4 regions of the Faecalicatena orotica genome follow, and region 3 is predicted to be linked to each of the others. Evidence: predicted binding sites of a transcription regulator. Region 3 holds the regulator's gene; each other region holds the start of a gene.

Region 1 (3,167 bases), on a different contig from region 3:
ATATGTACGAAACCGGCAACGCAACACTTTTAGAAATGCTGTTTTCAGCAGAAAGCATGACAGATTTCTTAAACAAGGCGGATTTTATCCAGAATATCAGCGACTATGACCGGGACATGCTGACCGAGCTTCAGAAGACACGTCAGGAAATTGCAGATAAGAAAGAAACGCTGGAAGCACAGCAGACTTCCCTCGTGGCGATCCAGAAAGATCTGGAGAAACAGGAGGAGCAGCTTAAGCAGAAGGCAAAGGAAACCTCAACCGATCTGGAAACATACAAAGCACAGCTCGAAAAGCTTAAGGCAGAAGAGGCAGCAAAAGCCGCGGCTGCTGCCGAAGCTGCAGCAAAAGCGAAAGCTGCCGAGGAGGCAAATGCAAAAGCCAACGCCAGTACTTCCGGTAATAATAATTCCGACAACGGCAGCTCAGGCGGCGGCAATTCCGGAGGCGGCGGGTATGATGACAGTGTTGTAAATGGCGGATCCACGAATGTCGGCGGAAGTGATCTGGATGTATTCGCAGCTATACTGGACTGTGAAGCGATGCATGATTACAACTCCATGCTTGCTGTCGCAACGGTGATTATGAACCGTGTTTACAGTCCTATATTCCCGAATAGTATTACAGACGTTGTCTATGCTTCCGGGCAGTTCGAACCGGTTTGGTCCGGAAGGCTCGATGCTGTACTGTCGAGCGGCGCCAGTGATCTGGCATATACCGTGGCACAGGATGCGATAAATGGTGCAAGGCTTGCCGCAGTACAGGACTGTTACTATTTCCTCTATGCAGGGGCAACGGACAGGCCCGGCGTTAATATTGGCAATAACCTGTTCTTCCAGGGCTGGTAGGCACGAAATCCGGCTTAAAAAGAAGCACTGTACTATGGCGCATATTACTATGCATGCCATAATACAGTGCTTCTTTTATTTTTAATTTATCTTCATTCCTTACTGATAATCAAAAACGTCAATCCACTTCATAAGGAAATCTTTTTCCAGTTCATTATCCTTTGTCAGCTGTGCGGCTGCGACGATCGGGAGCCACTGCTGTACGTACTGCATTGCAGTATCGCTCTTTCTGCAGAATATCTTCATATACATATCTGCCGCTTCCTGATCCTTCAGGGCGAACAGGAGATATGTCATAGCAGCATCAGCGCTTGCATTTCCCTGTGTGGCATGTGCCCAGTCAACTACTGTCATCTTGCCGTTCTTTGCAACGATAACATTACTCGGGTTAAAATCTCCGTGGCACACTTTATTATGCTTCGGCATGCTTTCCAGTCTCGTGAGAAGTTCGTAACGTGTCGTTGCGTCCACTTCTTTCAGGCTGTTGATCTGGCTTGACAGCTTATCTTTCAGTTTATTCAGGCGCGGAGATGTCTTGCTGTGTACCGTAATCTGGAGGTCTACGAAGTCTTCCATATATTTCTCCAGATTGCCCCTGTCGCCTTCCATCATCTCTTCCAGTGTCTTTCCTGCCTTGTATTCAATTGCAATCGCCCATTTGCCGTCAATCTGGGTGACTTCCTTAACCTTCGGTATATCCAGACCGGTATCTTCCACTCTTGCTGTATTCAATGCCTCATTAAATACATCTGACTTCGGATGTGTCGTTTCAAATACTTTGACTACGCTGTCATCACATTTGTATACTTTCTTATAAGGACGTTCTACGATTAAATTTTTTTCTTCCAGCTTCATAAGTTATTCCTCCTGATTTTGCTGCCGTTTTTTAAGTTGTTTTTATTATACATCAACTTTTTTAACAATGTAAGCCCCATATGTAAATTTTGTGCAATTTTTAACTAAGTTTTTTATAGTTTATATATTGTTATTTTTTTAACCAATAAATTACCCATGCAGAAGGCGGGAGGTTTTCTCTATCACGCACAAATGCAGGAGCGCGGCACCTAAATGCCGCGCTCCTGCCCGTGAGAAAAAATTTATCCTTATTGGACTACCAGGGTCAATAAGTTTTGAAAGGCTTATTTGCCGTAGTAGCATTTTAAGTAGAGCTCTTTGATTTCCTTCATTAATGGATATCTCGGGTTAGCTCCTGTACACTGGTCATTGAATGCCTGCTCTACCATGTCATCCAGTGTATCGAGGAAGTACTTCTCATCGATACCGTAGTCTTTGATTGTCTTCTTGATACCGATCTTCTCTTTCAGGTCTTCCAGTTTAGCGATGAAGTTATCAAATACTTCCTGGTCATCCTTTCCTGTGCATCCTGCAAAACGTCCTAATTCAGCATATCTAGCAAGTGCATGTGGATACTGGTACTGTGAGAATGTACCCATCTTGGTTGGTACTTCTGCTGAGTTATATTTCATAACCTCTGTCAGGATAACTGCATTTGCAACACCGTGTGGCAGGTGGTGGAAAGCACCCAGTTTATGAGCCATAGAGTGGTTCAGTCCGAGGAATGCGTTTGCGAATGCCATACCTGCCATACAGGAAGCATTTGCCATCATTTCACGTGCCTTCGGATCATTAGCCCCGTTCTCATATGCTGACGGCAGGTAATCAAATACGCTCTTTACAGCCTTCATAGCCAGACCATCTGTGAAGTCTGTTGCCATGATAGAAACGTATGCCTCGATTGCATGTGTCATAACATCGATACCGGACGCGCTTGTCAGTCCCTTCGGCTGGGTCATCATATTATCAACATCAACGATTGCCATATTCGGAAGCAGTTCGTAGTCTGCCAGCGGCCATTTAACGCCTGTCTCAGCGTCCGTTATGATTGCGAACGGTGTTACTTCGGAACCTGTTCCTGAAGAAGTAGGGATTGCTACAAAGTAAGCTTTCTCTCCCATCTTAGGGAATGTAAATACTCTCTTTCTGATGTCCATGAAGTCCATAGCCATATCTTCGAAGTTTGCTTCCGGATGCTCATACATTACCCACATAATCTTTGCTGCATCCATTGCAGAACCACCGCCGAGTGCGATAATTGTGTCAGGCTCGAAGGACCGCATCAGGTCAGCACCCTTGCGTGCACACTGCAGTGTCGGGTCCGGAGCTACTTCGTAGAAGCATGTATGCTGAATTCCCATCTCGTCCAGTTTCGCTTCAATTGGTGCTACATAGCCGTTCTTATACAGGAATGAGTCTGTTACGATAAATGCTTTCTTTTTATTCATAACTGTTCCAAGCTCA
Region 2 (3,167 bases), on a different contig from region 3:
TCCTTCCCCTGGAAAATCCGTCCCAGACAGCCCTGATGGCAGGATATACACGGACGGACATCATCCAGCCTTCCCTCATAGAACTTATGTCCGAGCTCTGCATCGGCAAGCAGCGGGCGTCCCATTCCGAGAATATCCATTTTCCCTTCTGCAATTGCCTCCTCGGCAAGATCCGGGTCATCAAAACGGCCCGCACAGACCACAGGAATATTCACGGCCTTCTTAACCTCTGCGACATCCTTTAAATTGCATGCTTTAGGCATATATACCGGGGGATGCGGCCAGAACCAGGAATCATAGCTTCCATTGTCACAGTTCAGCATATCATATCCGAATTCTTCAAGTTTCTTCGCAACAGTGATCCCCTCTTCCAGATCCCTGCCCTTCTCCTCGAATTCCTCCCACGGAAGTGCACCGCGGTTAAAGTCTTTTACATAGCTTCTTACGCTGTAGCGGATAGAAACCGGAAAGTCTTTTCCACACTTCTCTTTGATCGCCTCTACGATCTCCCTCGGGAATCTCAGGCGGTTCTCAAGGCATCCGCCATATTCATCGGTACGCTTATTGTAGAACCCGATTGCAAACTGATCCAGCAGATAACCTTCATGGACGGCATGAATCTCAACACCGTCGCCCCCCGCCTGCTTTACAAGGTAAGATGCCTCTGCAAAGTTTTCTACATATTTATGGATTTCTTCCTTCGTAATCCCGCGGTTCTTCACTGTCGGGTCCCATACATTCTGAATCGGGGCCGGTGCGGGAAGTATCTTCCAGTCAGTTTCACTCTCCAGATGCGCCGCGCGTCCTGTCATCGCAGTCAGCTGGACAAACATCTTAGAACCATATTTATGGACTCCGTCCATCAGATACTTCATCTCTTCTACATATTCATCCGGGAAACATACAGGCGTACGCACCGGAATCGGGATAATCGGGACTACCCCTGAAATAATCAGCCCCGTTCCGCCCTTTGCACGCTCGATGTAATAATCCGCCCCATCTTTCGTATAGGCCGCGGTCTTCTGATTCATAAGGCGCGGTGAGAAAACTCCCATCGGCATCATGGCGATACGGTTCGGCAGTTCAACACCTCCTACCTTAATCGGGGAAAATAAATGTTCATACTTTGTAGACATAGGCATCTCCTTCCATCCTCTTGGATTGCTCAGTTTTACGAGCAATTTTTGATCCGTTTATTGTTCTGTTAAAATAATAACACTTCTCCCCTATAAAATCTATTGACACAGAATACAATTCGGCGAATGTTATTTTGTGAAATATGTCCAATTCTGATTTGCTGTATTGTCAAAAACAGAATCTGCATGTTATCCTAGTGTATATAAAGCAGGTCCGCCCGTTACCGCCCCCTTGCGGGGCGTTCACAGTAACGTCCGCTTTGCCGTATATAAGGGGGAATATTATGAAACCACAGACAAACCGTCAGAAACAGGCTCTGGCAACCAAACAGAAAATCTTTTCCTGTGCCTTGTCTTTATTCGCACAGAAGTCATACGAGAGTATAACAGTTCAGGATATCTGTAATGAGGCAGAGGTATCTGTAGGTGCTTTCTATCATCATTTTCAGAGCAAGGATAACATTCTGGATGAGGGGTACCGGCTCTTTGACCAGCAGTCTGAAGAAGCCTGGAATCAGGGACACCCCGATGAACCGCTTGAAGCTATCCGGTTCCTTATAATGGAGCAGGCCCATTCAATGGAAAATATGGGTGCGATGGCAGCGCTCCAATACTTCAAGCATCAGCTTTCCAGCAATGAAAAGTATATCCTGAACCCTGACCGCTTTTTCTATCAGACCATCCTGCATGCCGTTGAAGCAGAAACAGAGACAGGAACCCTTCACGGTGATTCTACTGCAATTACAGAGGATATCCTTGGAGTTTCAAGGGGATTAATCTATGACTGGTGCCTTCATGAGGGGAGCTATACACTTTCCGAACGGTCACAGAGGATTCTGGATATGATAATTAGTTATTATAAAGAATAAATAAAATATGCTTTGCGCTGTTATTACTCTTGTTGTAATGCTTACAAAACGCAAAAAATAGCGCCCCTGCTCTGGTAAAGTAAGGCGCTATCTTTATAACACTTATTTTCCGGCGGTCAGGTGTACGCTGACCAACGGTTCTCTTGTTAAGTATATTATAGCAAAGTATACAAAATTGTCAACAATAAACGAACTACCTAAGCGTTTCTCACATTGTCCGGGCAGATGTAATCAAACCTTGATGACACTATATATTAATTTTTATTTTTCGTTCGTCCAAGTAAGTAATCAACAGATACGTGATAATAATCTGCTAATTTTGCAAAGACTTCTACCGGAACATTTATTTTCCCTAATTCATACTTTGAATAAGTAGTTTGAGTTATATTGAGGTATTCTGCTAATTCAATCTGAGTTTTATCACTGTCTTCCCGCAAATTGCGGATATTTTCATAAACCATGAGAGTCCCCCCTTATCTTTTTATTATAAGAAAGTCTCATTGCGACTATCGGAAAATAGTCTTACCATGACTATAATGAAAGTGGACAAATTTAATCAAGTCTTTCGGGTTAGGACAAGAAGATTACTGTTTAGAGGGATTTTAAGACGTATAAAAGATTATCAGAATAGGGATGTTAGAGATACTTTCTCCTCTTCCCCTTGATATATAAGGATTCAGACAAAAAAATTATCCATAGAATATTCTATGGATAATTTTTCGTAGTGACTCCAAGGGGAATCGAACCCCTGATTCCAGCGTGAGAGGCTAGCGTCTTAACCGCTTGACCATGGAGCCATGTTTTATTTCGCTCTCACAAGCGAATTTTATTATACTATACCTTTTTTAATAATGCAAGTACTTTTTTCAACTTTTTTTGCCAACTTTTTTTGATAACTTTTTACGAAGGCTGCAGATTATACCCACATGGCACTCACCGCAGCCTTTTTTATATTATGGTTTCTGTGAAATTATATTACTCTTCTCCCTGAAACTCCTGGATTGCAGCTTCAATCCTGCCTTTTACGGACAATCTTTCAATTGCCTTTGGAGCTACCATAATCTTAAGCCCCTGCTTTCTGTTTTTTATCACGACTTCATCATGCTCTCCTCCGAATTCACCATCCAGCGTCCACGGGATTTCTTCCACGGATTCAAACTTG
Region 3 (3,167 bases):
ACAAAATTATGTTTTTTCCTCTTAGCCACAACCGTCCTTGCATCTTTCAGGACACACACAACACCATATTTTTCTGTAAAGGCTTTTACCTTTTCAAAACGTTCTTCCTGAAGTTCCGCTACCGAACAGCCGAGAAGGCCGGACATTTCTTTCATATGCGGTGTCAGGATAAGAGGTCTCTCTGTCGTTATCAAGAGTTCGGGATGACAGCTTAATATATTCAGTCCGTCTGCATCAGCCACACAGGGGACCCTGACTTCTTTCAGTGTCGTTTCCAGAATACTTTCTGAAAGCCTGCTCTGCCCCAGACCGCATCCAATACATACCACGTCCGCCCAGCCAAGCAGGTTCTTTAGTTTTTCCTCTTCAAATTCAGTATATGTTGAGATGATGGCTTCGGGGAGTAGCTGCTGCAGAATCACGCGGTTATCCTCTGAGGTATAGATCTGAACAAGTCCCGCCCCGCTTGTATAAGCAGCCTTTGCACTTAAGTAGGCGGCACCGGACATGCCCTTGCTTCCTGTAATCATCAGGACCTTCCCGTAAGTGCCCTTATGGGAGTTCGGTCGTCTGGGCGGCATAAGGTCCGGCAGATCTTTTTTCTCATAGGTATAACAGATATCATTTTCCTTTTCAAATAATCCGCATTGGATACCAATATCAGCCACAACTGTCTTTCCTGCATACATATGCCCGGGATGGAGGATCAGTCCCAGCTTTTCACACTGGAAGGTAACTGTCAAATCTGCCTGAAAAGCACAGCCAAGCACCCTGCCCGTGGCAGAACAGATCCCGGACGGGATGTCTACGGCCACTTTCTGCCCGCTTAAAGCATTCATTTTTACGATAGACTCCAGATAGTCCCCCGTGATTTCTCTATTGAGTCCTACCCCGAAAACTGCATCCACTATAGTAGTATATTCCTGACGGCATACAGTTGTTACCATCGGCACGCCACATTTTTCTGCAATTTCCTTCTGCCTGCGGCAGTCGGCACTCATGGAGGATTCATGGCCCACAAATACGGCCGTAGCATCATATCCTTTTTCTTTCAGCAGCCGGGCAACGGCAAAACCATCCCCGCCATTGTTGCCGGAACCGCAGAATATAAGTGGTTTTTCCAGATTGATTTGTTCCCGCTCCATAGCTTCCACAACTTTTAAGGCGGCCCGCTCCATTAAAACCAGGGACGGCAGGCCAATCTCATTGATGGTAAAGCTGTCCGCTTTCTGCATCCATTCCCCTGTAGGCAGATATCTCATATGCTCTTCCTCCTTGTTTACTTTCAAATTTCCCAAAATACGCCGAAATGAAATGACGTGTAAAAAAGGCACCGCCTTCGTTACACGTCCTGAACGTCTTTGTTAAACTCAAATTTCTACTGTTTACGCTTTGCTGCCGTGTTCCTCATTATAGCTTGTGATATTGTAGGAAAGTTTCATCAGACTATCTGAGAGGTGTACACTCTCTACAATGACATCATCCGGAAGGTTTAGATCCGTATGTGCAAAGTTCCAGATAGCTTTAATTCCATTTGCTACAAGCAGGTCTGCTACTTCTATTGCTTTTGATTTTGGAATCGTAAGCGCTGCAATTTCTATTTCGTTATGTTTTAAAAAGTCTTTTAATTCATCCATCATGCGGACCGGTATGCCGCGGATAGAAACACCTTCGAGTCTCGGATTCACATCGAACAGTCCTTTCAGACTGAAACCACTCTTCTCAAAAGACGCGTAATTCGCAAGTGCCTGCCCGAGATTGCCGGCTCCAATTATAATCATATTATGCTGTCTGTTTAAACCGAGGATCTTCCCGATCTCTGTATAAAGATACTTTACGTTATATCCATAGCCCTGTTGTCCAAAGCCGCCGAAATTATTTAAATCCTGACGGATCTGTGAAGCAGTGACACTCATCTTCTTGCTCAGGTCATTTGACGAAATCCGCTCAACCCCTGCATCCAGTAATTCTCCCAAATATCTGTAATATCTTGGCAGCCTTCCTATTACCGCACGTGATATTTCTCTCTCTTCCACAGTTATCACCCTCCAAACTTAGTCTAGTACATCGTTTTGTAATGATCTATGCTCTTCATAATATGATACATAGGTACTTACAAAACAATGTACCGAATTTTATTATATAGAATTGTGTGGACAAAGTCAATTTTTTAGTTGTATTTTACTTTATTTTCGCTATAATGAAATAAGTATGTATTTCCTTATTACGGCCAAAACGCTGTAAAATAAGGCACACTTAAGATGCAGGAGGTTAATTATGATACTCGCATGTCATAATCTTAATAAATCATTCGGAGACCAGCTGATCGTAAAAGACGGGTCTTTCCATATAGAAGACAGAGAAAAGGCCGCACTTGTCGGCGTAAACGGGGCGGGCAAATCCACCATTTTAAAGATGATCGTGAAGGAAGAGCCCATAGACAGCGGTGAGGTTGTTCTGACAAGGGGGAAGACGCTTGGCTACCTTGCACAGCAGCAGAAGCTGGAAAGCGGACGTTCCATTTATGAGGAGGTCAAGACCGCTAAGGCCGATATTATTGCAATGGAACAGCAAATCCGCACGATCGAACATGAATTGAAGTCATTAAACGGTGAGGAACTTGAGAAGCGGCTGGAAACCTATAACCGCCTTATGTCACAGTTTGAAGCACAGAATGGATATGCCTATGAAAGTGAGATCACCGGCGTCTTAAAAGGTCTTGGTTTTGGTGAAGAAGATTTTAATAAGATGACGGACACCCTTTCTGGCGGGCAGAAAACCCGTGTCTCCCTCGGTAAGCTGCTGCTGACCAAACCGGATATCCTGCTCCTTGATGAACCGACGAACCATCTGGACCTGAATTCCATCACCTGGCTGGAAACCTATCTTCTGAACTACCCGGGTGCTGTTTTTATTGTATCCCATGACCGTTTCTTCCTGAACCGTGTCGTGACAAAGGTAATCGAAGTTGAGAATGGGGCTGTCCGCATGTATGCCGGGAATTACAAGGCGTATGCGGATAAGAAACAGCAGATCCGGGATGCCATGCTCAAAGAATACCTGAACCAGCAGCGTGAAATCAAGCATCAGGAAGCTGTCATTGAAAAGCTCCGCTCCTTCAACCGCGAAAAGTCTATCAAGCGTGCAGAGAGCCGGGAAAAGATGCT
Region 4 (3,167 bases), on a different contig from region 3:
ACAAGGAGCATGGCGATCGGTGCGGATTATATCGCGACCGGCCACTATGCGAGAGTCGTGGAACTTCCCAATGGGCGCCGCACGCTGCGCTGTTCTGCAACGATTGAGAAGGACCAGACCTATGCACTTTATAATCTGACACAGGAACAGCTGAAGCGGACGCTGATGCCGGTCGGGGAGTATTCGAAAGACGAGGTGCGCCGCATTGCGGAGAAGATCCATCTTCAGGTTGCGAATAAGCCGGACAGCCAGGACATCTGTTTTGTCCCGGACAAAGACTATGCTTCTTATATAGAAGAGAATACAGAAGTCAGGATCCCTGAGGGGAATTTCGTGACCAGTGACGGCACTGTTCTGGGAACTCATAAGGGAATTACACATTATACAGTCGGCCAGCGTAAAGGACTTGGACTTGCACTGGGATATCCGGCCTTTGTGCTGGAAATCCGTCCGGAGACGAACGAGGTGGTGATCGGGACCAAGGAAGAATCCATGACACATGTGCTGCGTGCAGACCGCCTGAATTTTATGTCCGTTGAAGATTTGACAGAACCTTTACGTGTTTTTACAAAGATACGCTATAACCATAAAGGTGCATGGTGTACAATAGAAAAAACGGGCACGGACGAAGTTACCTGTACATTTGAAGAACCTCAGAGGGCAGTCACTCCGGGACAGGCAGTGGTATTTTACGATGGGGAATATGTGCTCGGCGGAGGAACAATATTATGATAACAAGCGATTTTCACATGCACACAGATTTCTCATCGGACTGTGAGGCACCGGCGAGAGACATGATAGAGGGTGCGGTATCAAAAGGACTGAAGACAATCTGTATCACCGACCACAATGATAAAGATTATCCCTTTCACGAAGATATCGGACCCAAAGCGTTTGTTTTTGACATAGACCACTACTTTGAAGTGCTCAGAGGGCTGAAAGAAGAGTATGCGGATAAAATAGATGTCCGCATCGGTATAGAGATTGGGCTCCAGCCACATCTTGGTGCATATTATAAAGAATTGGTGAATAAATATCCATTCGATTTTGTCATAGGGTCGGTTCATGTCGTACATGGCAGCGATCCTTACTATCGGGAAATGTTTCAGGGCAGAAGCGATGAGGAGGCGTACAGGGAGACCTTTCAGGCGACACTGGAAGACCTCGATGCCGTGGATGATTTTGACGTTCTGGGGCATATTGATTATGTGGTCCGTTACGGGAACAATCAGGCGCAGGAGTATTCCTACCGGAAGTATGCGGACCAGCTTGATGAAATCCTGAAAAAGGTGATTGCCAAAGGCAAAGGGATCGAGATGAATATGGCCGGATTCAAATACGGGCTCGGTTTCTGCCATCCGCATCCGGACATCATCAGGCGTTACCGGGAGCTTGGCGGCGAGATTATTACGATCGGTGCCGACGGGCACAGACCCGAACACATCGCCTACGATTTTGAGAAGACAGCAGGCATTCTGAAAGACTGTGGATTTAAATACTACACAGAATTTTCAGGGAGAAAGCCGAAATTTGAACAACTTCCATAAAAATGCATTTTGCACTTGAATTTTTGTTCTTGATTTAGTACAATAAACCATAGTTGATGAATCTTTAACAAACAGGCTGTTTGGCTGGAGATTCCACAATATAGCGACTGTGTAACAGTTGACACTTTTTAAAACTTTAGGAGGAATTAATCATGGCAGTAAAAGTAGCGATTAATGGATTTGGACGTATTGGACGTCTTGCATTCAGACAGATGTTCGGAGCAGAGGGATATGAAGTAGTTGCAATTAACGACTTAACATCACCGACAATGCTGGCTCACTTATTAAAATATGACTCAACACAGGGAAGATATGCATTATGCGACAAAGTAGTAGCAGGTGAAGATTCCATCACAGTTGACGGAAAAGAAATTAAAATCTACGCAAAAGCTAACGCTGAAGAACTTCCTTGGGGAGAGATCGGTGTAGATGTTGTTCTGGAGTGTACAGGCTTCTATACATCCAAAGCAAAAGCAGAAGCTCATATCAAAGCAGGCGCTAAGAAAGTCGTTATTTCTGCACCGGCAGGAAATGACCTTCCTACAATCGTTTACAATGTAAACCACGAAGAGCTTACAAAAGAGGACAACATCATCTCAGCTGCTTCCTGTACAACTAACTGCTTAGCTCCAATGGCAAAAGCACTGAACGATTTAGCACCGATCAAATCAGGTATCATGTGCACAATCCACGCTTACACAGGCGATCAGATGACACTTGACGGACCACAGAGAAAAGGTGATTTAAGAAGATCACGTGCAGCTGCTGTAAATATCGTTCCTAACAGCACAGGTGCAGCGAAAGCAATCGGTCTTGTTATCCCGGAACTGAACGGAAAATTAATCGGATCTGCACAGAGAGTTCCAACCCCGACAGGTTCTACAACTATCTTAACAGCAGTTGTTGAAGGAACAGTAACAGTTGACCAGATCAACGAAGCAATGAAAGCAGCTTCCAACGAATCTTTCGGATACAACACAGATGAGATCGTATCCAGCGATATCGTAGGAATGAAATACGGTTCATTATTCGATGCTACACAGACAATGGTACTTCCACTTGACAACGGAACAACAGAAGTACAGGTAATTTCATGGTATGATAATGAGAATTCTTACACAAGCCAGATGGTAAGAACAATCAAATACTTCGGAACATTACTGTAAGATTTGGTAACTGTTCATGGTCCTGAACAGTTACAAGATTTGAATAAATAAATAGAATAGACTCAAAAAAGGGTCCGGTCTTTGTATAGGACCGGATTCTTTTTATGTAAAAATCAAGTATCTGCTCATGGTTTTGCGCAGGTAAAAATAAAAAACAGGAGGCAATACTATGCTCAACAAAAAGTCAGTAGATGATATTAATGTAAAGGGTAAAAAGGTCCTTGTAAGATGCGACTTCAATGTACCGCTGATCGATGGAAAGATTACAGATGAGAACCGCCTTGTGGCTGCCCTGCCTACTATTAAGAAGCTGGTTGCAGACGGAGGAAAGATCATCCTCTGCTCACATCTCGGAAAGCCGAAGGGACAGCCTGTTCCTGAGTTATCACTCGCACCTGTCGCTGTAAGATTATCTGAACTGCTTGGACAGGAAGTAAAATTTGCGGCTGATCCT

The links. The regulator Rex, encoded in region 3, represses fermentation and respiration genes when NADH is low (regulators of the CRP and FNR family bind a similar motif). The targets are predictions, from matches to a motif close to ATTGTTAANTANTTAACAAT.
Region 1: the regulator Rex is predicted to act here: its motif matches at 1,830-1,849, upstream of ABIN22_RS16215 (aminoglycoside phosphotransferase family protein).
Region 2: the regulator Rex is predicted to act here: its motif matches at 1,201-1,220, upstream of ABIN22_RS15450 (oxidoreductase).
Region 4: the regulator Rex is predicted to act here: its motif matches at 1,600-1,619, upstream of gap (type I glyceraldehyde-3-phosphate dehydrogenase).

Annotation. Positions count from the first base shown of each region.
Region 1 covers NZ_CAJJZH010000007.1:279,218-282,384, reverse strand. Annotated here, with positions in the region: gene ABIN22_RS16220 (cell wall hydrolase) at 1-848, shown strand, start outside; gene ABIN22_RS16215 (aminoglycoside phosphotransferase family protein) at 948-1,703, opposite strand; gene adhE (bifunctional acetaldehyde-CoA/alcohol dehydrogenase) at 1,988-3,167, opposite strand, start outside.
Region 2 covers NZ_CAJJZH010000007.1:127,753-130,919, reverse strand. Annotated here, with positions in the region: gene ABIN22_RS15450 (oxidoreductase) at 1-1,136, opposite strand, end outside; gene ABIN22_RS15445 (TetR/AcrR family transcriptional regulator) at 1,421-2,005, shown strand; gene ABIN22_RS15440 (helix-turn-helix domain-containing protein) at 2,260-2,466, opposite strand; tRNA gene ABIN22_RS15435 (tRNA-Glu) at 2,731-2,802, opposite strand; gene ABIN22_RS15430 (diacylglycerol/lipid kinase family protein) at 2,981-3,167, opposite strand, start outside.
Region 3 covers NZ_CAJJZH010000011.1:26,806-29,972, reverse strand. Annotated here, with positions in the region: gene ABIN22_RS19665 (NAD(P)H-hydrate dehydratase) at 1-1,262, opposite strand, end outside; gene ABIN22_RS19660 (redox-sensing transcriptional repressor Rex) at 1,386-2,036, opposite strand; gene ABIN22_RS19655 (ABC-F family ATP-binding cassette domain-containing protein) at 2,278-3,167, shown strand, end outside.
Region 4 covers NZ_CAJJZH010000009.1:10,903-14,069, forward strand. Annotated here, with positions in the region: gene mnmA (tRNA 2-thiouridine(34) synthase MnmA) at 1-732, shown strand, start outside; gene ABIN22_RS17705 (histidinol-phosphatase HisJ family protein) at 729-1,547, shown strand; gene gap (type I glyceraldehyde-3-phosphate dehydrogenase) at 1,700-2,713, shown strand; gene ABIN22_RS17715 (phosphoglycerate kinase) at 2,883-3,167, shown strand, end outside.